Regions from separate parts of the Ruegeria sp. BHSA118 genome, predicted to be linked through region 4. Evidence: riboswitches for the same ligand, from Rfam matches in the RefSeq annotation. Region 4 holds a riboswitch; each other region holds the start of a gene.
What was found. Region 4 has a riboswitch for cobalamin ahead of AC2FNN_RS12215 (DUF1636 family protein). Riboswitches for the same ligand answer to the same signal wherever they lie in the genome.

Region 1 (7,701 bases), on a different contig from region 4:
TTGCGTTCAGGCAACACCCCGACGCGCTTCCTTGGCATCTTCACCTCGGAACGATCAGAATTGTTGACCTGAACTATTGGTCCGGCCCGGTTAGGTGAAGACCATTCTAGTGGGCAGTTTGCGATCAGGGACGGCCAAGCCGGTCCTTTGCGCGGTTCAGGCAGCGGCAGAATGGTGCTGCAAACAAAGCTGTCGGATTGTCTGTTGTTCGTGGCTGGAATTGACCTGCCTTTACCTGTGCTGCTTCGACTTGGTTGGAACGGCATCGCGCCCGCACGAAACGTGCTGGCTTCCTCATGCAATTTGGCCAATCCTTCTTTCTGACGTGTTCGTCAAACGGGGTTCTCGAAAGCATTGCTCACACCGCAACCATTGAGCAACATTATGTCTCAACACCTCCAAAAAACGAAACTTCATGACAAGTCGGAAAGGATGAACTAGGAATCTAACAAAGAAAAAGTTCTGGACGTATTGTGGAACACGTTGCCTTTACCTTCGAGATGGGGGTCGTTTGCACCCTTCTGGCTTTCACCGTTTTCTTGTTCGTTTCCGAGATCATAAGGATCGACCTTTCCGCCATATTGGTTCTGGTTCTCATAGGTTTGCTCAGCTACGCGCCCGGGCTGGGAAATCTGGCGGATGTTACTCTTCTGTTCGACGGCTTCGCATCCAATGCCGTTATCTCGATCATTGCAGTCATGATCGTCGGGGCGGGTCTGGACAAGACGGGGATCATGAACAAGGTAGCTGCCGTCATCCTCAAATACGGCGGCAAATCCGAAGGCAGGGTTGTACCAATCATTTCCGGCACCGTTGGCGTCATATCCTCGTTCATGCAAAATGTCGGCGCCGCTGCTCTGTTCCTGCCGGTTGTCAGCCGAATTTCTTCGCGGTCAGGTATACCGCTGTCGCGCTTGCTGATGCCGATGGGATTTTGCGCCATTTTGGGCGGCACAATGACGATGGTGGGGTCGTCTCCTCTTATCCTGCTGAACGATCTGATCCTGACGGCAAATGACAGTCTGCCGGCCTCTCAGAAAATGGAGCCCTTCGGCCTGTTCTCGGTCACGCCGATCGGTGCGGTTCTGATTCTGACCGGAATTGGTTACTTTCTGCTGTTAGGACGCTGGGTTTTGCCCGAGGCTGAAGGGCCCGACAATACGGGTACCGGACAAGGGACACAGGAATACCTGCAAAGGGTCTACGGCCTCAAAGCCGACGTGTTCGAAGTCGTGGTGCCCGAGGACAGCCCATTGGTCGGCGAGATTCTGGCCGACATCAACCACGAAAACCACCTGTACATCATTTCCACCTTCTATCGCGGTAAAACCTCGATGGTTCAGGTTTTGACAGCGGAAATTGCGGCTCCGTGCCGGCTGGCCATCGTAGGCCGCCGCTGGGAGGTCGAGAAATTCGCCGAGAAATACGGGCTGACCGTTCTTCCGGAATTGGACATTTTCGTCGAAGAGTTCGCCCCAACCAATGCAGGCGTGGCCGAGGTGGTCGTCACGCCCGACAGCAAGCTGATCGGCAAATGCCCCCGCGAGCTTTTGTTTCGCAAGACCTACGGGATGTCGCTGCTTGCCATTCACCGCGGCGAAGAGACGCTGAGCCATGTCGAGACCGAGGATCACGAATCCACTCAGATCGGGCTCGAAAAGTTTCAGGCGGGCGACATGCTTGTGGCACATACCAGGTGGGACAACCTGATGCGGATCAAACGAGATCCGGATTTCGTCGTTGTGACAACGGACTTTCCCCAGGACGAGCTGAGGCCGCAAAAAGTCGGCTGGGCCCTGGCATTCTTCGCCATTTCGCTGTCTTTGATCCTGTTCACGGATGTCCGGCTTTCACTCTGTCTTCTTACCGGCGCGGTGGGCATGATGCTGACCCGTGTGCTCAGCGTGGACGAGGCGTACCGCGCGGTCGGGTGGAACACCGTATTCCTGCTCGCTTGCCTCATACCTTTGGGACAAGCCGTGCAGAACACAGGCACGGCCGCGTGGATCGCGCAGCAGATCATGATAATTCTGGACGGTTGGCCGCTCTGGTCGCTGCAAACCGGCATCGCCATTCTGGCGACGGCCTTTTCTTTGGTCATGTCCAATGTGGGGGCGACGGTTCTGCTGGTGCCGCTGGCGGTATCGATTGCGGTGGCGGCGGGTGGAAACCCGGCCGTCTTTGCCCTGACGGTCGCGATATCGACCTCGAACAGCTTCATCATCCCAACCCATCAGGTAAACGCGTTGATCATGGGTCCGGCCGGATACAAGGTGATGGATTTCGTCCGCTCCGGCGGAATAATGACGGCGCTGTTTCTGGTCGTCTCGCTGCTCATGATCAACGTCATCTATTAGCGCACGAGGATCCGAGGTGTTCGGCGGTCTTTTCCCATCATCGGGACAGGTTCAGTCGAGGCACCCGTTCATCACAATGAACGACCCTTGCTGAGTCATCGCTGGTCGCTGGGCTCATCTCAGGCTGGACCCCGGCACAACATGCCGCCCATCGACGCCCACAGGTCGCTTTCCATGCCTCTGCATCATTGTTGCGCGCGACTCGCTTGACAAGCAGGCCAGCGGTGCCGCATGTCCCTTTCGTTGGTGTCGGTGACAGCCGATGAAAAGGGAATGCGTCAACGGTCTTGCCGCCAAACGCAGCCGCCCCCGCGACCGTGAACGGAGAGGATGCCCAATGCCACTGGCCCGAAAGCCGGGAAGGCGGGACATCCGACAGAGGCCCGCCTCTGGCATCCGCAAGCCGGGAGACCTGCCAACAACCGAAGTTGAAACCGGGCGGGGTGTTCCGGTGTCGGGTCCATGACCATCCGTGGCCCGCATGAAACCCCGTCCCCCGCGAAGAGGATTTGGGGGGATGAGAGACATGACCGAGACCGCACCAGTCGAGTTGCTGGTCTGTACCACCTGCCGTCGCGGCCTGCCTGTCGAAGATGACGCGCAACGCCCGGGCGCTTTGTTGCACAAGGCTCTGGAACAGGCGGACCTGCCCGACGGTGTCACCCTGAAAGCCGTTGAATGCCTGTCAAACTGTGATCAAGGCTGTTCAATCGTGTTGCGCGGACCGGGCCGCTGGACCTTCGTCTATGAAAACCTGAACGAAACAGATCATGTCGACGTCATCGTCGACGGCGCGACCAAGTATCTGGCCACTGAAGATGGCTTGGTGAAATGGCGCGAACGCCCTGAACATTTTCGCAAGAACTGTGCCTCGCGCATTCCCCCGATTGGAGCCTGACATGTCGAACCTCGAAAAACTCCCCGTCACAGTGATCACCGGCTTTCTGGGCTCGGGCAAGACCACTTTGGTGCGTCACCTGATGCAGAACCCACAGGGCAAGCGCCTTGCTGTCGTGGTCAACGAGTTCGGCGATGTGGGCGTCGATGGCGACATCCTGAAATCCTGTGCCATTCCTGATTGCCCGGCGGAAAACATCATGGAACTGGCCAATGGCTGCATCTGCTGCACCGTGGCAGATGATTTCATTCCCACCATCGAGGCCCTGATGGCGCTGGAGCCGCGCCCGGATCATATCCTGATCGAAACCAGCGGTCTGGCCCTGCCGAAACCGCTGCTCAAGGCGTTCGACTGGCCCGACATCCGCTCGAAGATCACCGTGGACGGCGTGATCGCCTTGGCCGATGCCGAGGCGGTGGCCGCCGGTCGCTTCGCGCCCAATGTCGAAGCGGTGGATGCCCAGCGCATGGCCGATGACTCGATCGATCACGAAACGCCCCTGTCCGAAGTGTTCGAGGATCAGATATCCTGCGCCGACATCATCCTGCTGACCAAGCCCGACCTGGCAGGCCCCGAAGGCGTGGCCAAGGCGCGCGCGATCATCGCCGCCGAGGCGCCACGCCCCCTGCCCGTCGTCGAAGTGGCCGAAGGTGCCGTGGACGTGCGCGTCGTATTGGGTTTGGAGGCCGCCGCCGAGGATGACATGGACGCCCGGCCCTCGCATCACGACGGCCATCACGATCACGAGCATGACGATTTCGAAAGCATCATCGTCGAGCTGCCCGAGCAGACCGATCCGGCCCAACTGGTCGCAAATATCGAACGTCTGGCCAATGAACTGAACATCCTGCGCGTCAAAGGCTATGCCGCCGTTCAGGGCAAGCCCATGCGCCTGCTGGTTCAGGCGGTGGGCGCGCGCGTGCGTCACCAGTATGACCGCCCGTGGGAACCCGGCGAGGATCGCCGCTCGCGCCTGGTGGTGATCGCCGAGCATGACGATATCAAAGAGGCGGAAATCCGCGAAATCCTCGTGGGTGTGCGTGAGGCTGCCGAGTAAGCCATGCACGTCGTCTTTCGCGAAAGCCACGGGCTCGAGGAAACTGAGACCCCGACCGATCTGGGCCAGAGCCCGGCGGATCTGGTGGTGCTGTCCTTCTCGGACAGCGACCTTGGCGCTTTCGCGGCGGGCTGGCATCGTGGTGGCGGACCGGATGGGCGAACGCCAACCCTGCGGCTGGCGAATTTGACGGCGCTGAAACACCCGCTGTCGGTCGATACCTATGTCGAACAGACGCTTCAAGGCGCCAAGGGCATTCTGATCCGGCTGATCGGCGGGGTGCCCTACTGGCCTTATGGGTTGCAGCAGGTTCTGGCGCTGGCACAAGCCAGGGGCATCGCGCTGGCGGTTCTGCCCGCCGACGGGCGCGAGGATACGCGGCTGGATGACTATTCCACCCTGCCGGTCTCGACCCTGCGGCGGTTAGCGCATCTGTGCGATACCGGCGGCGAGGTCGCGGCACAGGCGGCGCTGGCGCAGATGGCTTTGGCGGCGGGGCTTTATGCCGGTCCGGTGATGGGCGCCAAGACCTTGCCCGAATGTGGCGCGTGGTGTCCGGATCGCGGCGTAATCCCGGTGGAAACCGCGTTCGAAGGCAAGGCCAAACGAATCCTCGTCACCTTCTACCGCGCTTACCTGACCTCGGCAGACACCGCCCCGATCGCCGCCCTGATCCGCAGCCTGCGCGCCCGTGGATTCCAGGCGGTGGGTCTGTTTGCCCCGTCTCTCAAGGCACCTGTGGCCGCCGACTGGTTGCGGGAACAGGTTGTTGCACTGAACCCGTCGGCCATTGTCAACGCCACCTCGTTTTCGGGAAAAGGCGCGTCAGGAACGTCGCCTCTGGACGCCGCAAACGTCCCGGTGTTTCAGGTCGCTCTCGCCACCTCGCGCCGCAATGCCTGGGCCGAGGCGGAACGCGGTTTGTCCCCGGCCGATCTTGCCATGCATGTGGTACTGCCCGAGGTGGATGGACGGATCTCGGCAGGTATCGCGTCTTTCAAGGAACCCGGCAAACGCGATCCGCATCTGGAATACGCGCGCTTTGCACATCGGCCCGAACCGGACCGGATCGAAGCGATCATCGATCGTGTATCGGGATGGCTGGCACTGACCGACAAACCCAAGGCAGATCAGATTCCTGTGTTGGTCCTGTCCACCTATCCCGGCAAAGACTGGCAGATGGCCCATGCGGTTGGCCTCGACGCGCTGGGCTCGGCCGAGGCGATACTGTCCGATCTTGGCGAAGAAGGCTATGACATCGCGGCTGGCGAGCCGATTGCCAACACTCTTCTGGACGCACGGATATCGTGGTCGCTCGGGGATTATCTGAATGCGCTTGCGGAATTGCCCGAGACCCTGAGCGCTGATCTGCACACCGTATGGGGCGCGGCCGAAGACGATCCGGCCTGTGCCGATGGGGCCTTCCATTTCACCGCCCTGCGACGCGGCAAGGCGCTGGTCGCGTTGCAACCCGAACGCGGCACGCCCGAGCTGCGGGAGGACGTCTATCATGACCTCTCGCGCACCCCGCGCCACGGTTATGTCGCCTTCTATTTGTGGTTGCGCAAAGGGTTGGGTGCGGATGCGCTGATCCATATCGGCGCGCATGGAACGCTGGAATGGTTGCCCGGAAAATCGGTCGCCTTGTCAGCCGATTGCTGGCCCGAGGCGCTGATCGGCGATCTGCCGGTGATCTACCCGTTTATCGTGAACGACCCGGGCGAGGCTGCGCAAGCCAAGCGCCGGATCGGAGCCGTCACGCTGGGCCACATCCCACCGCCGTTGAAGGACAGCGGCACGCCGGATCGGATGGTTCGGCTTGAATCGCTGCTGGATGAGTTTTCCAACGCCGACGGGCTTGACCCCAAACGCCGCGACCGCTTGCAGGAAGATATCCGTGATGAGGCGCAGGCCATCGGTTTGGAAAGCGATCTTGGCCTCGATCAGGCTACTTGCACCGCCGAGGCCATCACCCGCATCGACCGCTTTGTCTGCGACATCAAGGAAAGCCAGTTTGGCGACGGGCTGCACATCTATGGACGTGTCCCGGATGTGACCGGCAGTTTCGACCCAGCCCCATCCGCCCATGCCGAACGCAAGGCCCTGAGCAATGCGCTGGCCGGCAAGCGGATCGAGGCTGGCCCGTCCGGTTCGCCATATCGTGGTCGGTCAGATGTTCTTCCCACCGGGCGGAACCTTTACACCACCGATCCGCGGTCGGTTCCGACCCGTGCGGCCTATGCTCAGGGTGTGAAACTGGCCGAGGAACTCGTGCGGCGCCATCTTCAGGAAGAAGGCGATTACCCGAAGGGGCTGATCGTCGATCTGTGGGGGTCAGCCACCATGCGCACGGCGGGCGAGGAATTCGCCATGGCGCTGCACCTGCTGGGCGTCAAACCCGTGTGGGACAAAGGGTCCGAGAGGGTTTCCGGCATCGAGGTTCTGCCGATCACTGACCTGAGCCGCCCGCGCCTGGACGTGACCTTGCGGGTCTCGGGCCTGTTCCGGGATGTTTTCCCGACGCTGTCCGCTTTGTTTGGCCAAGCGGTTCGCGCATTGGCCGCGCGCGATGAAGCGACGGACTGGAACCCCTATGCCGGGCAGGAGCCGGCAGCGCGGGTCTATGGACCTGCGCCCGGAAGCTATGGCGTCAATATGACCGAACTTTCCGAGGTGTATACCGACGAGGCCCGTGCGCAGGCCGGTGCAGCGTGGCTTGAGGCCAGCTCTTTTGCGTTGGAAGGCGAACACATCTCGCAGGACAAGGACGGCATCACCCAACGCGTTGCAAATGCGGACAGCTTTGTCCACTTGCAGGACCTGACCGAAACCGATCTTCTTCTGGCCAACGATTATGCCACACACGAGGCGGGATTTGCCGCCGCCAAGAAAATCGCCGGCGGAACCGCGCAGCTGTACCATCTGGACAACACCAACCCCGAAAACCCGCGTGCCCGCACTTTGCGCGAAGAAATCAGCCGCGTCGTCCACGCCCGTGCCGCAAATCCCGGCTGGATCGCCGGTATGCAACGCCATGGTTTCCGGGGGGCGGCTGAAATCGCGGCGACGCTGGATCACATGGCCTCTTTCGCGCATCTGTCGGGCACGGTCGCACCGCATCTTTTTGACCTCTACCACGATGCCACGCTGGGCAACGAAGAGGTGGACGCGTTCCTGCAAGAGGCCAATCCCAAGGCGCGTCAGGCCATGCAGGACCGGTTCCGCGCGCTGCTGGAGGCCGGGCTTTGGAACACGCGCCGGAATTCTATCCGGGCTGATCTGGAGGAATTGAGATGAGTGCACCGATAGTTCAGGGCTGGTGCCCGGGCGCCCATCGTCCGATGATGTCCGGTGACGGTCTGGTCGTCAGGGTCAGGCCCCGGCTGGCG
Region 2 (7,701 bases), on a different contig from region 4:
TTTTGAAGGCCAACCCGGGGCTTGAGCGCGATATGATCACGGTCACCTGCAAACAGGGCTATATCGAAGAGGTCCGCCTGTGCCTGTCGCGCGACCTTGATCCGGTGCCCTGCGGCCGCGACGTGATCCGTGACTGCACCGCCAAGGACGCGCTTTTCGATCCGATTCGTTAAAGCTTTTTGTTCTGGCAGTCCCGCGCATAGTCCAACGCCTTGGCGGTGCCTTTCAGATCGATGGCCATCACCACCTCGCCTGCGGGATTGTAGACGGTCATCGTCTTGTTTTGGGCGATGGCGTTCACAAAGGTTCGGTCGGTAAAAAACACGGTTGCGCCCGGCACGTCGCGCTCGTTGAACCCGATGGCCGTGGCATCATAGCTTTTGCCGTCCAGATCAAAGCGGATCGGATAGCTCTCACCCTGTTTAATGTCGCCCCAGGCCTTGTTGTACACGGCGAAGTACCCGCGATTACCCAATGCGTCATAGCCCAGCCGCACGACCGAGAGGTCCTGATAGACCGTCTGGATCAGACACCCGTTCCCAAGCGTTGGGTCCATCATGATGTTCCAGCCTTCGACGAAGCCTTTGTCTACGAGTTCCTGCGACAGGGCGGCGGTTGCGGTGAAGGCGGCGAAGGTAAAGGCGAGAAGGCGGGTCAAGTTAAGCACTCCCAACTAAAAAATGCGGTTGGCTGTATCTAACTGTAACTCGGTTTCAGGCAAACAGTATTCTCTGAAACCTAGTCCAGATGCTTCAGCAGTTTCAAAGTACGACAGTATTGCGCGGCAACTATGCTACAGTGCTTGCGTTCAAGAATGTGAGAAACGCTATGACTGCCAACAAAGCGCAGGCGGATTACTGGAGTTCAGCTCCGGGGCTTCAGTGGATCAGGTTCGAAGAAGAACTGGACGCTGTTTTTGAAGCGGTGGACCAAGAACTCATCCGGCGAGCGGGTGATATCCATGATGCAGATGTGCTTGATGTCGGTTGCGGAACCGGCGCTACGAGCCGTGCTTTTGCGAAAAAGCTGCCCCCAAATGGAACACTGACGGCGTTGGATATTTCCAAGCCGCTGTTGGAGCACGCTCAAGAGAAAGCTGGAAAACTTCCTGTAAAACCAAAGTATTTTTTGATGGACGCGCAACAAGGTGCGATCCCAAGCGCGCCATTCGATCTTGTGATTTCGCGCTTTGGCGTCATGTTCTTTTCCGATCCGAACGCTGCGTTTGCCAATATACGAAAGCACATGCGGGCACAGGGGCGTTTGATTGCAGCGGCTTGGGCTCCAATGGCAATAAACCCTTGGTTCGATGCTCCATGCAAAGCGGCAGTTTCACGTTTGGGCCCACCTGATCATGCTGATCCCAACGCACCGGGACCTCTGGGTTTTCAGGATATCGGTTACGTTGTCGATGTGTTGAAAAAAGCAGGGTTCAAAAATGTGACAGGAGAGGTTTCGGCGATCACACTAAAACATCAAGGACCGCTCAAGAAAGTTGCTGACTTGGCTTCCAACATAGGACCCGCAGCGCGAATTCTAAAAAAGTATTGCGGAACGGATGCGGATGTTGCGGCAATACAAGAAGCAGTTATGAAAAAATTCAGGGTATTCGAGAAGCCGGAGGGCGTGGGTATTCCCGCAAAGTTAAACTTTTTTGAAGCAGTTAACCCTGGATAAGCTTACAAAAGACAGCCAGGAGACATACACGTACAGCTGGTGTATCGCTCTGCGTCAGGCTACAATTCCTTACGCGCCCTGAGCGCCGCCGTGATAGTTCCGTCATCCAGATAATCCAACTCGCCCCCAATTGGCACGCCTTGCGCCAGTGAGGTCAGGCGCACCTGACCTTCCAACTGGTCCGCGATGTAATGGGCGGTGGTCTGACCGTCGACGGTGGCGTTCAGCGCCAGGATGACTTCGGAAATCCCTTCGGCCACAACCCGGTCCTTGAGGCGGGGAATGCGCAACTCGTCCGGGCCAACGCCATCCAGCGCCGACAACGTACCGCCCAGAACGTGATAACGGCCTTTGAACACTCCGGCACGCTCCATCGCCCAGAGGTCGGCCACGTCTTCGACCACGCACAGCTCGCCGGTTGCGCGGGCCTCATCGTTGCAGATGTCACAGATGTCGGTGGTGCCCACATTGCCGCAGTTCAGGCATTCGCGGGCGGTCACGGCGACTTGCTGCATGGCATCAGACAGGGGCGTCAGCAGCAGGGCGCGTTTTCGGATCAGGTGCAGAACCGCGCGGCGGGCCGAGCGGGGGCCGAGGCCCGGCAGTTTGGCCATCAGGTCGATCAGATTGTCGATGTCGCTGTTCGAACTCATGGCCAATCCTGTCTTGCGCCGGAGGGAGCCTCCGGCGGGAGTATTTTAGAAAAGATGAAGCTCAGAACGGCAGCTTGATGTCTGCGGGCAAGCCCATGCTTTCGGTCAGCTTGGCCATTTCTGCCTGCGAACGTTCGGTTGCCTTGGTCTGCGCATCCTTGATGGCGGCCAGGATCAGGTCTTCGACCACTTCCTTGTCATCGCCGTTGAAGATGGACGGGTCGATATCCAGACCTTTGAGTTCACCCTTGGCTGTCGCCGTTGCCTTGACCAGGCCTGCACCAGATTCGCCGACAACCATCATGTTGTTCAGCTCTTCCTGCATCTCGGTCATCTTGGTTTGCAGGTCCTGCGCGGATTTCATCATCTTGGCCATGTCACCCAAACCGCCAAGCCCGCCTAGTCCTTTCAGCATAGTATTCTCCTGTGTCTCCGTTTGCGCTCTAGATACGGGCAGCAGCCACATGGCACAAGGGTTCTCCCGCCGGTCGGAGGCTCATCTGTTCCGACCGGCATGTTGATCAGCGCAGGCGTCAGCGGGAACGTGCTGCCCATCCGCGGCGCCATATTTGCCAGCAGGCCCGACAAGCGCAGATCGCCCTTGGCGCGCGTATGGACTGCAACCGAGACTGATTGAATGGGGCACAGAAAATCCGGGGCGGGGTTCGAATGGCCAGGGAGCACCCGGACCAGAATTATCACGGGCCACCTTCCGCTGGCCGATGTCGCAACAAACGATCTGAGACATGCAGGCAGAGGTGATATGCGCACAAGTCCGTGCCATACATCAAGGGAGGATGTGTTCGATCGAAACTTCGATCTGTTTCGTTTGAACCAGGGGGTGACGGGCGGCGGGGTCAGTCTTCCTCGAACGGGTCCCACTCGTCTTCCACCTCGGGAAGCGCTTCGGTCTCGACCTTGGCGGCGCGTTGTTCCGGCGTTTCGATCCTGGTGATTCTCGCCTTTGGGAATTGCGCCAGTACAGCCTGAACCAAAGGGTGTTGTTCGGCCTCGGATTTCAGTGTCAGCTCGGCCTCGTCCCTGACTTCTGCAATTGTGGGGGCTTCTCCGTCCGAGACGATCGAGACAGCCCACCGATTTCCTGTCCAGCGTTGCAAGGCAGTGCCCAGTCGTGGCGCCAGATCCGCCGGTGCCTGGGCGGCGGGTGTGAATTCGATTCGTCCGGGTTGATAGGAGACGAGGCGCACGCCGTTTTCTACCTCGACCAACAACTTCACGTCGCGATTGGTCCGGATCAGTTCCACCACGTGGTCGAAGGTCGGGTAACGGGCAAGGGCCGTCTGGGCATCCTGCGCCAGGGCTGCAACCGGTGCGCCACCGGAACCACGAGGGGACGGCGCATAGGCAGGTGGATGGGCCGCGCCAGCCGGCGCCGGACCGGCGCCCGGTCGGGATATCGAAACGCCGCCATTGGGCCCGCTCGGCGGCGGTGGCGGGGTATCTTGCAACCGTTTGATCAGCTCTTCGGGGCTGGGCAAATCCGCCACATGGGTCAGGCGAATAACGGCCATTTCAGCGGCCATCATGGCGTTGGGAGCAGCCGAGACTTCCTCGAGCGCCTTCAGCAGCATTTGCCACATCCGGGTGAGAACCCGCATTGGCAGAGCCTCGGCCATGTGTTGGCCCCGGGTCCGTTCGTCCGGAGAAACCGTCGGATCCTGCGCCGCGTCAGGCGTGATCTTCACGACGGACACCCAATGCGTGATCTCGGCCAGATCGCGCAGCACCGCCAGCGGGTCCGCGCCTTCGGCATATTGGCCGCTCAACTCGGTAAGTGCTCCGGCGGCATCGCCGCGCAGGATCATATCCATAAGGTCCAGAACCCGGCCACGGTCTGCCAGTCCAAGCATTGCACGGACCTGATCGGCGGTCGTCTCGCCAGCCCCGTGCGAAATCGCCTGATCCAGCAACGAGGTCGCATCCCGGGCCGATCCTTCCGCTGCTCGGGTGATCAGCGCCAGCGCGTCTTCGGCGATCTGGGCGTTTTCCGCCTCGGCGACCTTGCGCAGCAGGCCAATCATGTCTTCGGGTTCGATCCGGCGCAGGTCGAAGCGCTGGCAGCGGGACAGCACAGTGACAGGCACTTTGCGGATTTCCGTGGTTGCGAAGATGAACTTCACATGCGCGGGCGGTTCTTCCAGCGTCTTGAGCAGCGCGTTGAACGCGCTGGTCGAGAGCATATGAACCTCGTCGATGATATAAATCTTGTAACGCGCGCTGGCGGCGCGATAGCGGACACTGTCAATGATCTCGCGGATATCATTGACGCCCGTACGGCTTGCGGCGTCCATCTCCATCACGTCGACGTGGCGGCCTTCCATGATGGCCACACAATGTTCGCACTGACCGCAGGGTTCGGTTGTGGGGCCACCGGTTCCGTCGGGTCCGATGCAGTTCATGCCCTTGGCGATGATCCTTGCGGTCGTGGTTTTGCCGGTGCCGCGAATGCCGGTCATGATGAAGGCCTGCGCGATCCGGTCGGCCGCGAACGCGTTTTTCAGGGTGCGCACCATGGCATCCTGACCCACCAGATCGGCAAAGGTTTCCGGGCGATATTTGCGGGCGAGAACCTGATAGGCGGGGCGGGAGCTGTCTGTCATGTCTTCTCGTTGGGATTCGGTGCTTGGGCACAGCGTAGTGGCCACCGCTGCCCGCGTCCACAGCGTGGCGCGATGATTTTTGATTTAGAAACGAGTCGCTTTCGCACTAAACTGCATCAGCGGATTTAATGACTCATTTTTGTAAAGAGTTCTTTGGGGAGGACAGGATTCATGTCGCAGTTGGTTATCTACGCCCTGCAAGTCGGTGGCGGAACGCTGGCACTGACCTCGATGCCCGGACGCGGCGGAGATTATTCCATCGATTTGGATACGATCGCAGCCTGGCAGCCGGGGCTTGTTGTTTCGATGACGACGGACGTCGAAATGCTTCAGGACGGGGCGCAGGAATTTGGCAGCGATATTCAAAGCCGCGCCAGCCGATGGGTTCACCTGCCGATCGAAGATTTCGGCGCGCCGACAAAGGCGATTGATGACGCGTGGCCGTCCGTCAGCGCCGCGGCCCGACACGCGCTGTCAGGAGGAGGCCGCGTATTGGTGCACTGCCGTGGGGGATGTGGCAGGTCAGGTATGGTTGTCCTGCGGCTGATGGTTGAATGCGGTGAGCGCGCGGACACAGCGCTGCAACGATTGCGGGCGGTGCGTCCCTGCGCCGTCGAAACGGATGCGCAACTGGCCTGGGCCTCGCAGCGTGCCCAGGCACCGGTCAGTCTGGACTCAGATTGAAATCTGCGCGGGCGGGCAAACAGGTTTTCGAGGCCGGATCGTGGAAACTTCGATCATCGCGCAAGGTGGGGTTTTCACGACGCCCGATGGCATCGCACTGATCGTGTTTCCGAAGATCAGGTCGGCGTAGCCGTTCAGCGGCTCAATTGCGGCTTCGGGCTGCGTCCCGCAAAAGACACGAATACTGTCTGATTGCGCGCGGAAAACTGCGTGACATCCTTCGGTGCAATGTGACAGCTCACTGCTGCCATCAATCTCGAAATCGTCACTTGTGGCCGAGGTCGCCTGGGCCATGGCTTCGGATATCGAGCGCGCCAGCCGCGCCAAAGCGGGGCAGGTTTTACCCGTCCGCTGACATACTGTTGCACTGAATTCATGTGTTTTTGTCTTCCAGATCATCCTGCGCCCTCCGCGCTTGGTGGACAGGATATTGGGGGCAGGTGGGACAGCGTGATGCCGTCAGGACCTGCCCGGACACCCCGCCCGAGTTTCGGTTTCGTTTCCGATGGCAGGTCTCCTGACTTGCGGGTCATGGCTTTGCCGACCTTCCCAGCCTTCAGGGCCAGTGGCGTTTCGGCATCGCTTACCGCTTACAGTTGCGGGGGCAGTCGCGGAATTGGTTGTTGCCTGCATGACCAGACATTACCGCACCGTGTTCCCTTTTCATCCCGACCCCTTGTGGAGGCCGGAAACCATCACACAACCGCTAGCGTTTGAGCGCGCATCGAGTCAAGCCGATCTTTTGACCGGACGCTTGGTCATGCTGGATACGATGTCGGTTCGTGCATAGTGTCGAGGGTGTTGAGGTTCGGAAACCGGATTTACCAAGCGCAAAGCCAGAGATCATGTTGGACACAGAGCAAACGGTATTGACCGAGGAGTTTCGCTTTCCGTCCGGGCAGAAAACACTGTCTGCCCGGTTGTACAGCCCGCAGACTTCGCCAGAAATCGTCGTCGTGCTGAACAGTGCAACGGGTGTGCCGCGCGATTATTACCGTCATTTCGCACGATGGCTTGCTGCCGAGCAGGGTATGGCCTGCCTGACCTATGACTATCGCGATTACGGGCATTCCTTGACCGGCCGTCTGAAAGATTCGCGTGCGACCATGGCGGATTGGGCCTTGATCGACATGCCCGCGGCACGGGCGGAAATGCGCAGACGGTTTCCCGATTCGCAGCATTGGACCATCGGCCATTCGATCGGCGCGATGCTGGGACCTGTGCAGCCGGATATCGATCGGATTGACCGGATGATCTGTGTGTGTTCGGGGCTGGTAACCCTGGGCGACCACCCGTGGCCCTATCGTGGTTTGGCAGGGTTGTTCTGGTATGGTTATGCCCCGCTTTTAGCCCGAGCCCTTGGCTACCTTCCCGGAAAGGCGATCGGGTTTGGCTCGGATCTGCCGGCATCGGTCTATTGGCAGTGGCGCAAATGGTGTACGGCGCCTTTGAATTATGTGCTTGAAATCGGGCATGAGTTACCTGCGGCGCAGTGGAAGGATTCTGGAACGCCCGTGGATTTGTTCACCTTCGTGGACGACCAGATGGTGCCGCCGGAAGCGGTTTGGCGGCTTGCGGATCTTTACGGCCCCGATGCCAACCGCCACCTGCTGAGCCCCGCCGATTTCGAGTTGCCTGAGGTTGGTCATATCGGAGCATTTGCCCGTCGCAATGCAGCGGTTTGGCCGCGACTGATCGCGTGATCAGACGCGGCGCAGGACGGGCCGGGCACCGACCAGCCATCACCGGTTGCAAAGTTTCTTTTCCTTCATGACGCCACGGACCATCTTGCCGAACGCTTTGTCCCGCGCCCGGGACTGCGCGACGGTTTCAGAGTTGCGCTGATCTTCGCGCCGCAGCTTGCGCCACCGGTCCAATCGAGCCGGATCAAGCGTGCCGTGGCTGATTGCCTTTTGCACGGCACATCCGGGCTCGGAGTTGTGCTGGCAATCCGGAAAACGGCAGTCCCGGCTCAACTCGGCAAGGTCCGAGAAAACGTCGTCGATCCCGTCCTGAGCGTCCAGCAGGCGCAATGCACGCATTCCGGGTGTATCGATCAACCAGCC
Region 3 (7,701 bases), on a different contig from region 4:
ATCAGACCCAGGCAGAGACCGCTGAAACCAGCCGCAAACACAATGTCCGCGCGGGTCAGGGCAAATTCCTGAAGCAACGGCATACGCCCGGAAAACCCCCGGCACTTCATCGCGGCCAGGATGCGTTCCGATCTTTCGATCGCGCGCACAAGCATCATGCCCACAAGGTAGCCAAAGCTGCGATATGTGTGCCAGTTTGTTGCTGGCCGAAAACCGCGCACCTTCATGGCCGCGCGCAAGCGCAGGTATTCTTCCCGCAACACCTCGATATACCGGATCGTGAACATCAGCAGGTAAACCAACTTTTCCGGGCACCGCAGACGATGCAAGGCGTGACCCAGAGTGACTGGCTCCATCGTGCCGACCAAAACCATCAGGGACAGGATCACGGCATTGGCGGTCAAAGCAATCTCGACCGCTTTCCAGAAACCCTGCCAGCTTGCGGGGAATCCCCAAAGCGTGAACATCGGGGCTCCGGGCATGGAAAAGGGCAGCAGGACCAGCATGAACAGGATGAACCCATCCATCATGGCCATTCGCTTCAACGTCTTTCGCCACGGCAGACGGGAAACTATCAGAAGCGAAAGCGACACTGTCAGCGCCACGCAAAGCGCGCCGAGGGATGACAGCGCCACGGTCACGACAGCAAAAGCAACCGCCATGACGATACGCATCCGGGGATCCAGCTGGCTGATCAGACCGTCCGGCCCGTCACCGGCTTCGGCCAGTGTTTTTTCTTGGTGCCCCAGAACGTGTGCCATCAGGACGCCAGCTTGCGGCGGGCCGCCATGTAAAAGCCCAGACCGAACAGACCAACGATGTAGCCGAGCCCGCCAAGGATGGTTTGCAGGTCATTCTGTTCGCGATAGGCCGCAATCTCGCGCCTGAGCGGGCGCAATTCATCACGCACGGCTTTAGCGATAACCTGCTGTTCTTCGACGCTGAGAGAAGCCGCCGAACCGCTGGCCGGTGTCAAAGCAGCCGAAGACGAGTTTCCGGTTTCTGCCACGGCAACACCCAGAACCCGCGCGACATCTTCGGCAGACATCGTGACTTCGGCCACATGCCCGGCGCCAAGGTCGGCAAAGAAGGTGTGCGCCACGGCCGAGGTCGGCGTGTAGACAAAGAAACCGTCCGCATCCGTGACCGATCGACCCAGCTCGGCCCCGTCCGGGCCGGTGACAATGACCTCGGTCCCGCTTGCCATATCACCGTTGGAAAAGCCGATCTCGCCCTCGATCACGTCTCCCGACTCGAAAACGCCGGCTATGACCTTGTGCGCCAGGGCAGGCACGGGCGCACAGCACACAGCCAGTATGACAACCAGATGCTTCATGTGGTTGCTCCTCTGAAAAACAACTCGGGCTTGACCTTGCGCGCCAACAAGACGGCGAACCCGGTCAAAATCGCCTCGATGGCCATGACTGGAATATGGGCGAAGAAAACAAGCTTGGCAGCGGGCAGGAACTCATCCCCCGACAGCGCCAGGGAAATCGCGACCATGCCGGTTGTCGCCGCAATTGCAAATGCGCCGCCGACACCACCCCAAATCGCACCATGCAAAGGTGTCCCGCGCGCGATCAGACGACCGAACAGCATTCCGGCCACCACCGCGGGCAGGGCGATATTGACGGTGTTGATCCCCAGCACCGTCAACCCGCCAAAGCCGAAAAAGACCGCCTGTAACAAAAGCCCGACGAACAAAGCCGGGAATGCGGCCCAACCAAGCAGCAGCCCGGCCATGCCGTTGAGGATCAAATGGACCGACGACGGACCAATGGGTACGTGGATCAACGATGCTACGAAGAAACTGGCTGACAGCACACCGGCAGTGGGGATGCGATCAAGATCCAGAGACCTGAGACCCATGGCGATCCCACCCGCGGCCGCTATGGCGCCGCCAACAACAACCGGGTTGGAAAGGGCTCCGTCGACGATGTGCATTCGGGGTTACTCCAGATCCCAGGCGCGAATCCAGATCACCGCATCCTGGCTGAGTTCTTTGCCCTCATGTTCGGTTGCGGGGCCGGAACCAAGTGCTGCGAAACCCCAGTAGCCGGCTTTTGGAACGCCGAACGAAAAATACCCGTTGTCGTCAGATATGGCGACCACCGCACCACCCGGCATAGGGGACACTTTCGGTGCAGAAGCGGCCGCGCTGTCCATGTCGGGTTCGGCGGCCATGTATTCGATCTCGATCTCGGCCCCCGCAACCGGCTGACCATCAGCCAGCACACGGCCCGTGAAGGTTGAACCCGCGATGATGTTGGTCGGCTTGTTCAGCGGGACAATCTCGGTCGGCAGACCCACGGGATTCATCCAGTCGGTCGGTAATTCGTTGCGGTTCAGGAAGGCTTTGGTGAGCTGTTGGATATAGATGTCTTCGGATTCTTCATAGTAAGGCTGAGGAACCGTCACCAGCACATAGTCACCCGACCGTTTGACCGGGACACTGCCTTTGAACGCCGCGCCCTCGTTTTGCCCGCCGGTGAACCGGATAGGTTCCAGCGTATCCAGCAAATCGGTCTTTTCACCGTTGTGGATCACATAGAATTCCTGCGGCTTTTCCAGATCCATGACATGGCCGTTTTCGAACGGATGCCAGAAAATCAGCTTGACCGGCACGTCACCCGGTTTCTCGATCATGGTGTCGGTGGTGTATTCCAAAAGGAAATGCGCATTTGCCATGGCAGGAAGTGCCATCACGGCAGCGGCTGCACTGAGCAGCGTTTTCATGAACAGTCGTCCTTGTCCCGTCGCGCCAATCCCGGCGCGAAATTCGTTTTGACCACAGGACATTCGACGCCAAATTACCCTTTCAGGCATCCTGGTCCGACGCACATCCCGTCGCCGATTAGGAGTGCCCGTTAGAGGGCACATGTCCGGCAGGTATCCTGACTTGCGGGTCAAAGCGTTGGACTGGCCTTCCCGGGCAAACCCCAGTGGCGTTTCAGCCCTGCTCGCCGCTTACAGTTGCGGGTGCAGTTGCGGAATTGGGCCTGAGCCCGCACCGCATTCCCTATTGATTCCAGAGCAAGCCCCGGAACCGGACATGCCGAGCGGCTTGCCAGACAACTCAGCCTTCGGTCAACGAAAATGTGCCGTGGCCGTCGAAAAAAAGCTGAATTCGGCAGTTCGGGCGGGTAAATCGACTTCGTGAAAAATCCAAGGCAGCAGGATGATTTCATGCCTAAGCTTCTGAAAGATACCTTTCCGACAACGGCAGGCTTGCCGCACCCAGTGAGCGTGCTTCCGGGCCCACGGTCCCTTCCAGCACCACGGGGCGCTCAAGACCGGTCAGGTTCAGCTTGGACAGTTTGTCTTCGACCATTTCAACCAAACTCGCCTTGATTTCCTGCGGCATCCAGCCGTCAATCTTCACGCATTCGAAATCTATCAGGCTACAGGATGAGACAATCGCATGGGCAATCCCGCTTGCCGTCCGTTTCAACCAGTTTTCCAGTTGAACTTTTGGCACATCCCAACGCCGGGTCGATTCCCAGATGGAATGCGACGTTACTCCTGCTGTGGTGATTGCACGCTCGAGAACATACAAGCTGGCCACGTCGATAAGCGGTCTGACACCGCCCGCACCATCCGGCACAGGCAGGGGGCCGATTGCCCCCGAGTTTCCACGCCCCGAAAAGATCGCACCATTGAGAACCACACCGCCGCCAATGAAAAACCCGATATAGAAGTACAAGAAATCCCTTGGCCCATCGGCCGGACCGAACACCAATTCCGCCCCACAAGCCGCCGTGGCGTCATTTTGCAGAAAAACCGGCATATCGAGGCGACGAGCCAGGTCGGCCTTCAGGTCTGATACGCGCCACGGGTCCATTTCTTCCTGAGGAACCTGAAGGGTCTGGGCCCAGTCCCACAGGTAGAACGGCATGGCAATTCCAAGACCCGCAATCCTGCCTTTGGCCTCGGACGACATGGATGACATCATTTTCCCCAGACTCTGTATGGAAAACTCCAGAGTGGCTTTCGGCGTTGGATAGTCATAGGTTCGCCGCTCGCGTTGCCGCACATTTCCGACAAAGTCAGTCAAAACCAGCTCGGTACTGCGGCGCCCAACCTTGAGCCCAAAGAAAAACGCACCACCCGGGTTGAGGCGCATGGGAACGGAAGGTTGCCCGACTTTCCCGCGGACCGGCTCGCCGCGCAAAAGCAATCCGTCCTTCTCAAGCAGCCGCATGATGACGGAAACGGTTTGTGCCGACAGTCCGGTCATGCGCGCAATCTCGGACTTAGCAAGGGCCTGATGACGCCGGACAAGCGACAACACCAGCCGTTCGTTCCGGGCCCGCATCCCGCTTTGATTGGTTCCGCGCACCTCTGACCCGTGCAGGCCAATCGAATTTTTCCGAGATGAATTTTCCGGCACGACCACCCCTTTCCAGCTGAAGAATGAGAAAGGCCGCCCGCCCTGTCAATAATAAATAAGAGTGAATTATTTATTGACTCAAATTTCGAATCTTGTGATTGTTTCTTATGGGATCAGGGTTTTTGCCTGATCGCCCTCGTGCCCTGTACGGCACAGGAAAAACTGGGAGGATAATCGATGAAACTTGCAAGACTTGCGGGTGCTGCTGCGCTCGGGGTTACTGCCATGGCTGGCAGTGCAATGGCGGAAGGCGAAACCGTTTGTCTGATCACCAAGACAGACACCAACCCGTTCTTTGTCAAAATGAAGGAAGGTGCGACAGCGAAGGCGGAAGAGCTGGGAATGACGCTCAAAGCCTTTGCGGGCAAAGTTGACGGTGACCATGAAACGCAGGTGCAAGCCATCGAGACCTGCATTCTGGACGGCGCCAAAGGCATTCTGCTGACGGCATCGGACACTTCATCCATCGTTCCGGCCGTAAAGCAGGCGCGGGATGCAGGTGTTCTGGTTATCGCCCTGGACACGCCGCTGGAACCCATTGACTCGGCCGACGCGACGTTTGCCACGGACAATTTCCTGGCCGGGCTGCTGATTGGACAATGGGCTAAAGCCACACTGGGCGACGCGGCCAACGACGCCAAAATCGCGACACTGGATCTTGCCGTCAGCCAGCCGACAGTGGATGTGCTGCGCAATCAGGGGTTCCTGCAAGGCTTTGGTGTCGATCTGGCGGACCCGAACGTGATCGGCGATGAAGATGACCCACGTCTTGTCGGAAGTGATGTAACCGCCGGCAACGAAGAAGGTGGTCGCCGCGCGATGGAAAACCTTCTGGCCAAGGATTCTACGATCAACGTTGTTCACACCATCAACGAACCTGCGGCAGCAGGCGCCTACGAGGCGCTGAAAGCCATCGGGCGCGAAAATGACGTGCTCATCGTTTCCGTGGACGGAGGCTGCCCGGGTGTCCAAAACGTTGCCGACGGTGTTATCGGCGCGACGTCGCAGCAATACCCGCTGTTGATGGCATCGCTGGGAGTTGAGGCCGTCAAGAAATGGGCGGACGAAGGCGTGAAGCCTGAAAACACGCCTGGCAAGGATTTCTTCGACACCGGCGTGGCGCTTGTAACGGACAAGCCTGCCGAAGGCGTCGAATCGATCTCGGTCAAGGAAGGCATGGACCTCTGCTGGGGTTAACCTGACCGCCCGGAGGGCCGCAGAGGGCGGCCTTCCGCTTTTCAAACCACCCATTCGCCCGAAAACTTGCTAAAGTCGTCAGTAACCTGACGCTTTGGGGGAACCTTTATGTCCGATACTTCACGACGATCAGACGACTTCGAAGCCGCTGCAAAAGGCAGCCCAGAACAGATTGCCGAATTTGACGATCACCACCGCGGGATTGTCGGAACGGTTCAGCACTTTCTGCATGTGAACCCCTCTTTGGTGCCGCTGATCGTTCTTGTGGCCGCCATCGTCATTTTCGGGGCTTTGCTGGGCTCCAAGTTCTTCTCGCCATTTGCGCTGACTCTGATCCTGCAACAGGTTCAGATCGTCGGGATCGTGGCGGCAGCGCAAAGCCTTGTCATCCTGACCGCCGGTATCGATCTAAGCGTCGGGGCAATCATGGTGATGTCGTCGGTTGTCATGGGTCAGTTCACCTTCCGGTATGGTCTGCCGCCAACGGTCGCGATTGTTTGCGGCCTTTTCGTCGGCACAGCAATCGGTGCGGTGAACGGGTATCTGGTCAGCCGCGTCAAACTGCCGCCGTTCATCGTGACGCTTGGCATGTGGCAAATCGTTCTTGCGGCGAACTTCCTCTATTCCCAAAACGAAACCATCCGGTCGCAGGAGATCGAAGAAAACGCCGCGATTCTGCAACTTTTCGGGGCCAAGTTCAACGTGGGCGGGGCGGTATTCACCGTCGGCGTGATCTTCATGCTGGTGCTGATCCTCGGGCTTTCCTACGCCCTTCGTCACACCGCCTGGGGAAGGCATGTTTATGCCGTCGGGGATGACCCCGAAGCGGCAGAGCTGTCCGGTGTCAATGTGCATCGCACGCTGATGTCGGTTTACATGCTGTCCGGGCTGATCTGCGCTTTCGCGGGCTGGGCTCTGATTGGTCGGATCGGGTCCGTGTCTCCGACCTCTGGTCAGTTGGCAAATATTGAAAGCATAACGGCGGTCGTGATCGGGGGCATATCCCTGTTCGGTGGCCGCGGGTCTATTCTGGGGTCGCTCTTCGGTGCTCTGATCGTGGGCGTCTTTACGCTTGGGCTTCGGTTGCTGGGCGCTGATGCGCAATGGACGTTCCTGTTGATCGGTATCCTTATCATCGCAGCGGTCGCGGTCGACCAGTGGATCAGAAAGGTGGCAGCCTGATGGAGCCTATTCTCAAAGGACGGAACCTTGTGAAGCGCTACGGCAAGGTAACGGCGCTGGATCAGTGCGATTTCGATTTGATGCCGGGCGAGATTCTGGCCGTGATCGGCGACAACGGCGCGGGCAAGTCAACACTGATCAAGGCGATTTCAGGCGCGGTGGCGCCGGATGAAGGTGATGTTTGGCTGGAAGGCCGGAAAGTGAATTTCCACTCGCCGATTGACGCGCGTGAAGCCGGTATTGAAACGGTTTACCAGACACTTGCGATGTCCCCAGCCTTGTCGATTGCGGACAACATGTTCATGGGGCGCGAGATTCGGCGCAAAGGGCCGTTGGGATCATGGCTCCGAATGCTCGACCGTCCGGCGATGGAGAAATTCGCCCGCGACAAGCTGAGCGAACTGGGCCTGATGACGATCCAGAACATCAATCAAGCCGTTGAAACACTGTCCGGGGGTCAGCGTCAGGGCGTTGCCGTGGCGCGGGCCGCGGCATTCGGATCAAAAGTCATCATCCTGGACGAACCAACGGCCGCATTGGGCGTGAAGGAAAGCCGCCGCGTTCTTGAACTGATCCAGGACGTGAAGTCACGCGGCATTCCGATCATCCTGATCAGCCACAATATGCCACATGTTTTCGAGGTCGCCGATCGAATCCACGTGCATCGGCTTGGCAAGCGCCTTTGCGTCGTTGATCCCAAAGATTACACGATGTCCGACGCAGTGGCGTTCATGACCGGCGCCAAGGAACCGCCCGCCGAGGACCAGGCCGCGTGACGCCTACGCTTGCCACCCCCGAGGCGCTTGCAAGCAGGATCGCGGATGCGGTCCAGGCCTTGCCGCCGCTGCAAGACCGGCACCTTGTGGCGATTGCCGGGCCGCCGGGATCGGGAAAAACGACTGCGGCCAGCCTTGCAAGCAAAGAGCTCAATC
Region 4 (7,701 bases):
TGGGTGTGATTGGTGACGGCGCCAGCCTGAACGGGCGACCGATAAAGGTGTCGCGCACCACGCGTCTGGATCAATCGGTTTTGTATGTGAATGAAGGCGATAAGATTTATCGCGATCATCCTGACCTGTTCAGCCGGCTGATGAATGCAGGGCAGACGCGCCGATTTGCCTATGATTGTTATCCCCATGCCTTGCTTGCTTCGGGGCATGTCGATGCTGTGGTGGATTACGATCTGCAACCTTATGACTATCTGGCGCTCTCACCTCTGGTCACGGCTGCTGGCGGAGTGATGACCGATTGGCAGGGGCATGCGTTGACCCTCGATTCAGATGGCGCGGTCGTTTCCGCCGCAACCCCTGAACTGCATGCTGAACTGCTTGACCTCATCAATGCTGAGAAATGACAGTGTTGCCCAACCTTCGGAAACTAATTCCCGCGATCAGATTTGAACAAATACAAAAAGACAAAAAGTGATCCTATTGACGTTGTGACGATTCCGACGGGCAATTCCTGCGGAGCCAGAAGTAGGCGTGACAGGATATCGGACAGTGTCAGTAGTATCGCACCCACGATCGCCGAGACGATCAGCAGGTTTCGGTGCAGAGTTCCGGCGATACCGCGTGCAATATGAGGCACCATCAGCCCGACAAAGCCGATGACACCAGCAACGGAAACGAAGCTGGCCGTCGCCAACGCGGCAACGAAGAACATGCTGAAGCGCAGACCTTGAACGGGAATACCCAGTGACGAGGCTGTGAAATCCCCGGTCAGCAGCGCGTCAAGCCACCGGCTGCGGTAAAGTGAATAGCTCAGGATCAGGCCCAATCCGATCAGGACAAGGGGGAACGTTTCCCATCTTGCCAGTCCCAGACCGCCAAGCATCCAGAATATCACCGAATGAGCAGCGCGATTGTCGCCAGAGAAAATCAGGTAGTTGGTGATCGCGGAAAACAGAAAGGACACCGCCAGGCCAGCCAGGATCAGTTTTTCGGGTGCGCTCGTGCGCAAGCCCTGAACCAGCGCCAGAACTATGCCGGAGGCGATCAGACCACCGCAAAACGCCGCCAAAGGCAACGTCCAGATTCCCAGGACATCCCCTGTGACGGTGATCACCAGAACGGCGCCGGCAGCAGCACCCGAGGACAGACCGAACAGAAACGGATCGGCCAGATCGTTTCGCGTCGTTGTTTGCAGAACGACACCAACGACGCCCAGTCCCGCACCAATCACGGCGGCAAACAGGGCGCGGGGCAGGCGAAGGTCGAAGACGATCCGGTGCAAGGGCGACATGTCTCCTTCCATCAGACCGGTTCCGAGACCGATGGCCGTAAAAACTTCGCGCACGGGGATTGGGGTGGTCCCATAGACGATCGACAACAGCAAAAGGGCGGTCAGAACAACCGCCCCCAGCACTATCAAACGGCCCAATTGGACCATATCAGTTGGTCTCCGGATGCATCGCCTTCGCCATCTTCTCGATCGCCTCGATATTTGCCGGACCGGGCGTCAGTTCTTCGTAACGCAGGCCAATCCACCGCTCGTTCTTTACCGCGTCCGTTTGTGACATCACCGGGTGATCCTTGAGGAACTGGAAAGTGTCCTCTGCGCCGTTGCCGGACTGATAATCGAGCAACACCAGAAACTCCGGGTTAGCCGCTGCCACAGCTTCCCATGACGTGCGGCCCCAGCTGGTATCCAGATCATGCGTCACGTTCTCACCACCCGCGGCTGCGATCATTGCATCGGGAATGGCGAACTTGCCGGCGGTAAACGGAGCATCGGCCGGTCCGTCCAACAGGAATACGCGGGGCTTTTCCAGATCGGCTGTTTTTGCTTGAATGGCGGACAACTTGTCCTTCCAGCCGGCAACCAGCGCCTCGGCCTTGTCTTCGACTTGCATGACCCTGCCCAGGCGCAGAACGTCATCAAACAACAGGTTCATACTGGCCTCGGGGCGATCCTTGTCCAGATGCACGCAGCTTTCGGTCAGGATCATGGTTTTGATATCAAAGGGTTCCAGCGTGTCGGGCGTGACATCTCCGCCGGGTTTCATGCCATAGTACCAACCGGCAAAAAACAGATCGGGCTCGACGGCCACAAGGTTTTCAATCGTCGGGTATTTGGGGGCAAGCTCTGGGATGTCGCCGCGCTGAGCATCAAAGTCAGGGCTGGTTTTATACCAGCCCGTAATCCCGGTAAGACCCACGATCTTGTCCTGAAGGCCGAGCGCAAAGGCCATATCCGCCATGTTCATATCATGCACGACCAGACGTTCCGGTGCCGAGTCAAAAACCAGCGGTTCGCCGCAATTGTCCACGGTGACGGCTTCCGCTGCCGCGCCACCTGTCAAGCCAGCGAAAACAACCACCGGCCAGAGTTTCTGCATCATATGTAAGCTCCTGTTATTATGACAGTTTCCGTTTTCGGATGTCCAGTGCGGGGATCATGCGGCCTTCGTGCTGAAAGCACAGATAATCCACGCCGAATGTCTCACGTACCCGGTCTGGGGTCAGAACTTCGCCAACAGGCCCGAACCCCGTCAGACGCGTGGCTTTCATCAACGCCACATGGGTGGCGAATTCCGGGATCATGACCAAATCATGGACGATCATGACGACCGTTACCCCCAGATCAGCGACCAGAGACAGCATGTGCCCCTTGGCATCGGGGTCCAGATGGTTGGTTGGCTCGTCCAGAAACAGCAAGGACGGGTTCTGGGCCAGCGCGCGCGCGATATGTGCGCGCTGACGTTCTCCGCCGGACAGTTGACCCATCGTTTTGTTGGCAAAATGCGACAGTTCGGTCGTCGTCAGCACCCGTTCAAGATCAGCTTTGTGCTGAGCCACCGAACGTTCGCCCTGAATCGGGATTTGCCCCAGAGCAACGTAGTCTTGCAGGCGCATCCGCCCGTCGGGCATTTCCTGCTGCCCGACCACAGCAATGGAGCGGGCGCGTTGGCGAGCGGACAGGGTCCGAAGGCTTTGTCCTTCTATCCAAACATCGCCCAACGCAATCCGTTCAATCCCGCACAGCAGTTTCAGCAGAGTGGTCTTGCCGGCGCCGTTCGGCCCGGCGATTGCCAGAATTGATCCTTCTTCCAGACGAAAGGACACGTCCTGCAACAGGATGTCGCCATTGAGCGCGTAATATTCCAAATTCTCTGCAATCAGAAAACTCATGATGACCCCCCGGATGGCAACGCGGGAATTCGCGATAAGGTCTTTGCGAAAAGGGCAGGGGGGCGGTCCGAGGCGCTGGTCCAGTCATCGTCACTGTCGCCGAACTGGATCGCGAATTCGACCAGGGCAGACAGGTCGCGGGATGTCGTGATATCGCCAAACAGGTATTGCGCTTTGCCCGGGGCCTGAAATCCGACGGTCATGGCCCGTTCACAACCTGCCATGCAGGCCACCATTCGGGTTTCAAAACCATCAGGCAACCGGGCATCCAGCGCGTCTTGCGCGGCTTCGGCAGACATCGTCCCCTGACATGTTGAACAGATCAGAACGTAGTGATCAGAATAGCAGGTCATTGCCGTCTCCGTCGTTTGCCAGATGCAGACAGAGGGCACATACCCGGATATTACGCAAACGCGCCATCAAGCCTCCTTCCGAGACGCCCCGCCTCAGGTTGGTTCATAGTGCGATGGCAGGTCTCCTGACTTGCGGGTCGTTGCTTGGCCGACCTTCCCAACCCTTACGGGTCAGTGGTGAAGTGGCGTCGCTCACCGCTTACAGTTGCGGGGGCAGTCACGGACTTGGCACATTCCAGCGCCGCACCGTGTTCCCATTTTCATCCCTTACGGAACCATCCTGCTCAGCTAGTCCGGCTATGCCAGGCTTGTCAAGCGGCAGGCGAAAGGATGGCGGACGGAATTGCAACGGTTGAGCCAGCGACCCTGCTGCGCCAGCCCGGACCGAACGGTGTCAATAGTCTGATACAAGAAGAAAATCCGGCTCGGTATCTTCCTCGACCTTTGAAAACCGTGGGATTGGCCTTTCAAACACATTGTCCGTACGGTCGTCATTCACGGTCGATACCTCGCCAATAAGGCAATCGCCGTGCTCGGCCCAGAAAGCGTGCCAGATGCCGGGCATCAGAGTTACGCTTTGCCCCGGCTTAAGCCGCAAGTGCTCTCCGGGTTGCAAGGTTACAGGGCAGGCATCGCTTGGGATGGTCACCGGGTTGTCGCGGTCGACGCCACCGTTTGGATCCGACGCATGGATTTCCAGAACGAGATCGCCGCCGCCCCGGTTGATGATGTCTTCTGCCTTGATGATATGCCGGTGCATCGGAGAAAGCTGATTTTCTTTCGAGATCAACAGTTTTTCCGCATAGAGCATCCCGCGCCCGGATTTCAGATCCTTCGCCTCACCATTGCGCAGAGTGAACAGAAACAGTCCAAGTTCATCGAAACGGCCCTGGGCGTAATCGGTAATGTCCCATCCCAGCCCGCGGCTGCGGATCGTTTCGGCCAGTGGGCTGCGCATTTTCTCGGGCGACCAATCCGCAAAGGGTGGCAACACGGTACCGAAGGACTGAATGAACGCCTGTGCCCGGGTCTTGATACGGTTGATTTCGGATCGTTTCATCATGCCATCCCGCAGATCAAAGTTCGTACGCCCAGGGGGGTTCCGCCCCAGCTCGGGAAACGGTCACAGCCGCCACTTCAGCGCCCAGTTCCATGGCTGCTTGCAGGCTTTCAACCGTCAATCCGCGCAGACCTGACTTGGTCAGATGCCCTGCGCGGCTGAGCTCGGTCAGGACACCGGCGTTGAACGTGTCACCTGCGCCGATCGTATCGACCACTTCAACGGGCTTCACAGGAACCGAGACTTCGGAACCATCCGCCAGGTAACCGTGCGCCCCGTCGCTGCCACGCGTGACGATGACAATGGAAGGACCCGCCTGCAACAGCACGGACGCTTTCGCGGCTTCGGATTCAGCACCCGGAATGATCCAGTCCAGGTCCTCGTCTGAAACCTTGACGATATCCGCACGCGAGATCATGCGGTTCAAACGCGTTCGAAACCGGGTTTGATCCTTGATGAAATCCGGGCGGATATTCGGGTCCAGCATCACCGCCCGGTCGGAACCGTGGCGGTCCAGAAGGGCGGCATATGCATCTGCGCAAGGTTCACACGCAAGGCTGATTCCGCCGAGATACAGGGCCGAGACAGCAGGAAGCTGATCGGGCATGTCTTCGGGCAGCAACATCCGGCCCGCGGTGTTTTCATCAACAAAGCTGTAAGTCGCGTGCCCATCCGAAAGCTGCACAAAGGCAAGCGTGGTGGGACGGTCCGAGATGATCACATGTGTTGTGTCCACATGGCTCGCTTTCAGCGCATCGATCAGTTGCTGTCCGAACATGTCCGATGACAAACCTGTCAGCATCCCTACTGGAACATCCAGACGTCCCATCGCGACGGCTGTGTTCAGAACTGCACCACCAGTATGTGGCACAAAACCTAATGCGCCCGACGCGGTCGGTTCCGAGATCATATCTATCAGCGCTTCACCACAGCACAGGATCATATCTTGGTCCTTTTAGGTAAGAGATTTCGGTTAGTCTTGTTGCTGTCTCAGCGCGTTCTTGCAAAAGTTGTTTGCGCCGATGATCCCGAACTCTGCCTGTTCAGACACGTAAAGGTTCAGGGAACGGCGCAAGTCGCTGAAGCGGCCGCCGCCGTTGAACGCATCCTTGAAACTGTCACTGAATAGCCAGCGGTTTTTCTCGGCAACGCCGCCGACGAGGAAAACGCCTCCCTCCGGCATCAAGGTGACCGCCAGATCACCCATCAAGGCACCCAGATGGGTGGTAAAAATCTGCGCCGCTTTTTCGGCAATGAGATCGGTGCCGTTGCGGGCATCGTTCAGAATGTCCTTTGCAAAGCGCGCCTGAGTCTGCGCCTGACCGGCTGCCAATTCAACCGCCTGATACAGGATCGGCAGGCCGGTTCCGCTCAGGAACATTTCTGCTTCCAGCGCCAGGCTGTCCCCAAAGAAACAGCCCGGTGCGATCCGGCGCGCCGCTTCAAAGATATCAACTTCGTCGCGATGGCGCGGATACAGACCCACGTGCCCGCCTTCGCCGGAAACTGTGTGATACCTGCCTTCGGAATAAAGCAAGGCACCAACGCCCAGCCCGGTTCCGGGCCCTACAACCAACCGTGTGCCTGCGGGCGGCGTTGCCTGACCCTGCAAGACCGCAACATCCGACCGGGTCACCTCGGCCACCGACCACGCCGCAGCGGTGAAATCATTTATGACAAAGGTGCGCTCTGCTCCTGTTGCTTTCGCCAACTCTGTTTCCGAAAGATCCAGGTTCGCGTTGGTCAGCTGAATCGTTCCGTCCCTGACAGGTCCGGCTCCGGCTGCTACGACGGCCTGTGGGTTGGTTCCGATCTCGTCCCTGAGGTTATGGAGCGCCTCCAGCAGGTCTTCCAATGTCCCTGTCGGGTGTTTTCGAAGATCTGCCAATTCTCCGTTCGTGACGACACCCAGACGTGTGTTCGTACCGCCAATATCCGCGACCAGGTTCCAATGCCCGTGCACGGCACCGAATGGTTGCGCTAACGGCTGAGAGACGCTCTGACCCCCGGACAGGGCGGATTTCAGCGCCATGAAAGACGCTTTGGGCGTTCTTGCAAGTGTTTCGAAATCCACGTCCACCAGTCCAAACCTCTTTTCGTACCCGAAGGCCCATTCATAATTGTCCAGCAGCGACCAGACAAAATAGCCATTCACCGGAACACCTTGTGCCAAAGAATCCAGCACGGCCGCAAGGTGCCTGTCTAGATAATCGATACGATCATCGTCCTGCACGCGCTCCTCACTCGCCATACCGTTTTCGGTGATATAGATTGGCAGCGCGCCCGTATAGTCTTTCCTTGTTCTGACAAGAAAGCGGGTGAGGGCAGAGGGCTCGATTTCCCATCCCATCTGCGTTTTGGGTAATGGCCCGGGAACCTCTTGCAGGCAGGGCCACGCGGTGTCCGCCGGGGCAATCAATTTTCGGGTGTAGTAGTTCAACCCGCACCAATCGACCTGTGTGCCGATGGTTTCAAAGTCGTTCTGCCAGCCCTTGGGCAAGTGCGGCTCCAACCCCTCCAGGGCTGTTTGGGGATATTCCTTGTTGAAAACCCCGCCCAGGAAGAACCGGTTGTAGATCGCATCATAGCGATCTGCCGCAAGCCGGGCTTCCGCGCTGTCATCCGCTGGCTCGGACCATTCGAGGTTGAACACGGCACCCAGATTGCCCATGCCCAGACTGCGCATGGCCTGAATGGCTCGCCCGTGGGCCAGCAAAACGTGATGCATCGCCCGGGCCGCAGCGCGGATATCGCGCAGACCGGGCGCATGGTGGCCTTCAAAATGGCTCAGCCAACTGACACACCAGGGTTCGTTGATCGGCGCGGCACTGAACATCCGGTCGCCGATCCGACCCATGATGACCTGCGTATAATCCACGAACCAATCCGCGATATCGCGATTGCACCATCCCCCCTGATCCGCAAGCGCTGACGGCAGTTCCCAATGATAAAGCGTCACACAGGGGCGGATACCGCGTTCCAGCAGAGCGTCCGCCAATCGGTCATAATAATCCAGCCCTGCCTGATTGACCTGACCACGCCCTTCCGGCAGTACACGTGCCCAGCTGGTCGAAAAACGATAACAGTCGAACCCGGCTTCGCGCACCA

Region 1: linked by a shared signal. The riboswitch ahead of AC2FNN_RS04325 (DUF1636 family protein) and the one ahead of AC2FNN_RS12215 (DUF1636 family protein) in region 4 are both predicted to bind cobalamin.
Region 2: linked by a shared signal. The riboswitch ahead of AC2FNN_RS20200 (hypothetical protein) and the one ahead of AC2FNN_RS12215 (DUF1636 family protein) in region 4 are both predicted to bind cobalamin.
Region 3: linked by a shared signal. The riboswitch ahead of AC2FNN_RS12380 (DUF4198 domain-containing protein) and the one ahead of AC2FNN_RS12215 (DUF1636 family protein) in region 4 are both predicted to bind cobalamin.

The regions. Positions count from the first base shown of each region.
Region 1 is NZ_JBXWSM010000008.1:25,168-32,868, reverse strand. It holds gene AC2FNN_RS04330 (SLC13 family permease) at 501-2,357, shown strand; cobalamin riboswitch at 2,585-2,791, shown strand; gene AC2FNN_RS04325 (DUF1636 family protein) at 2,884-3,255, shown strand; gene cobW (cobalamin biosynthesis protein CobW) at 3,257-4,312, shown strand; gene cobN (cobaltochelatase subunit CobN) at 4,316-7,609, shown strand; gene AC2FNN_RS04310 (ferredoxin-like domain-containing protein) at 7,606-7,701, shown strand, end outside.
Region 2 is NZ_JBXWSM010000101.1:3,729-11,429, forward strand. It holds gene AC2FNN_RS20165 (ribonuclease T2 family protein) at 1-173, shown strand, start outside; gene AC2FNN_RS20170 (hypothetical protein) at 170-658, opposite strand; gene AC2FNN_RS20175 (class I SAM-dependent methyltransferase) at 829-1,677, shown strand; gene recR (recombination mediator RecR) at 1,737-2,330, opposite strand; gene AC2FNN_RS20185 (YbaB/EbfC family nucleoid-associated protein) at 2,392-2,745, opposite strand; gene AC2FNN_RS20190 (DNA polymerase III subunit gamma/tau) at 3,188-4,951, opposite strand; gene AC2FNN_RS20195 (protein-tyrosine phosphatase family protein) at 5,123-5,635, shown strand; gene AC2FNN_RS20200 (hypothetical protein) at 5,627-6,034, opposite strand; cobalamin riboswitch at 6,126-6,347, opposite strand; gene AC2FNN_RS20205 (alpha/beta hydrolase family protein) at 6,481-7,338, shown strand; partial or broken gene AC2FNN_RS20210 (ribosome small subunit-dependent GTPase A) at 7,378-7,701, opposite strand, start outside.
Region 3 is NZ_JBXWSM010000036.1:16,788-24,488, reverse strand. It holds gene cbiQ (cobalt ECF transporter T component CbiQ) at 1-761, opposite strand, end outside; gene AC2FNN_RS12390 (NikL family nickel/cobalt ECF transporter subunit) at 761-1,336, opposite strand; gene cbiM (cobalt transporter CbiM) at 1,333-1,944, opposite strand; gene AC2FNN_RS12380 (DUF4198 domain-containing protein) at 1,951-2,736, opposite strand; cobalamin riboswitch at 2,868-3,066, opposite strand; gene AC2FNN_RS12375 (ROK family transcriptional regulator) at 3,191-4,315, opposite strand; gene AC2FNN_RS12370 (sugar ABC transporter substrate-binding protein) at 4,568-5,587, shown strand; gene AC2FNN_RS12365 (ABC transporter permease) at 5,696-6,769, shown strand; gene AC2FNN_RS12360 (ATP-binding cassette domain-containing protein) at 6,769-7,545, shown strand; gene AC2FNN_RS12355 (nucleoside/nucleotide kinase family protein) at 7,542-7,701, shown strand, end outside.
Region 4 is NZ_JBXWSM010000035.1:31,941-39,641, forward strand. It holds gene AC2FNN_RS12195 (inositol monophosphatase family protein) at 1-404, shown strand, start outside; gene AC2FNN_RS12200 (FecCD family ABC transporter permease) at 428-1,438, opposite strand; gene AC2FNN_RS12205 (ABC transporter substrate-binding protein) at 1,440-2,390, opposite strand; gene AC2FNN_RS12210 (ABC transporter ATP-binding protein) at 2,407-3,180, opposite strand; gene AC2FNN_RS12215 (DUF1636 family protein) at 3,177-3,533, opposite strand; cobalamin riboswitch at 3,632-3,828, opposite strand; gene AC2FNN_RS12220 (D-lyxose/D-mannose family sugar isomerase) at 3,928-4,593, opposite strand; gene AC2FNN_RS12225 (carbohydrate kinase family protein) at 4,610-5,536, opposite strand; gene AC2FNN_RS12230 (glucokinase) at 5,567-6,625, opposite strand; partial or broken gene AC2FNN_RS12235 (GH1 family beta-glucosidase) at 6,599-7,701, opposite strand, start outside.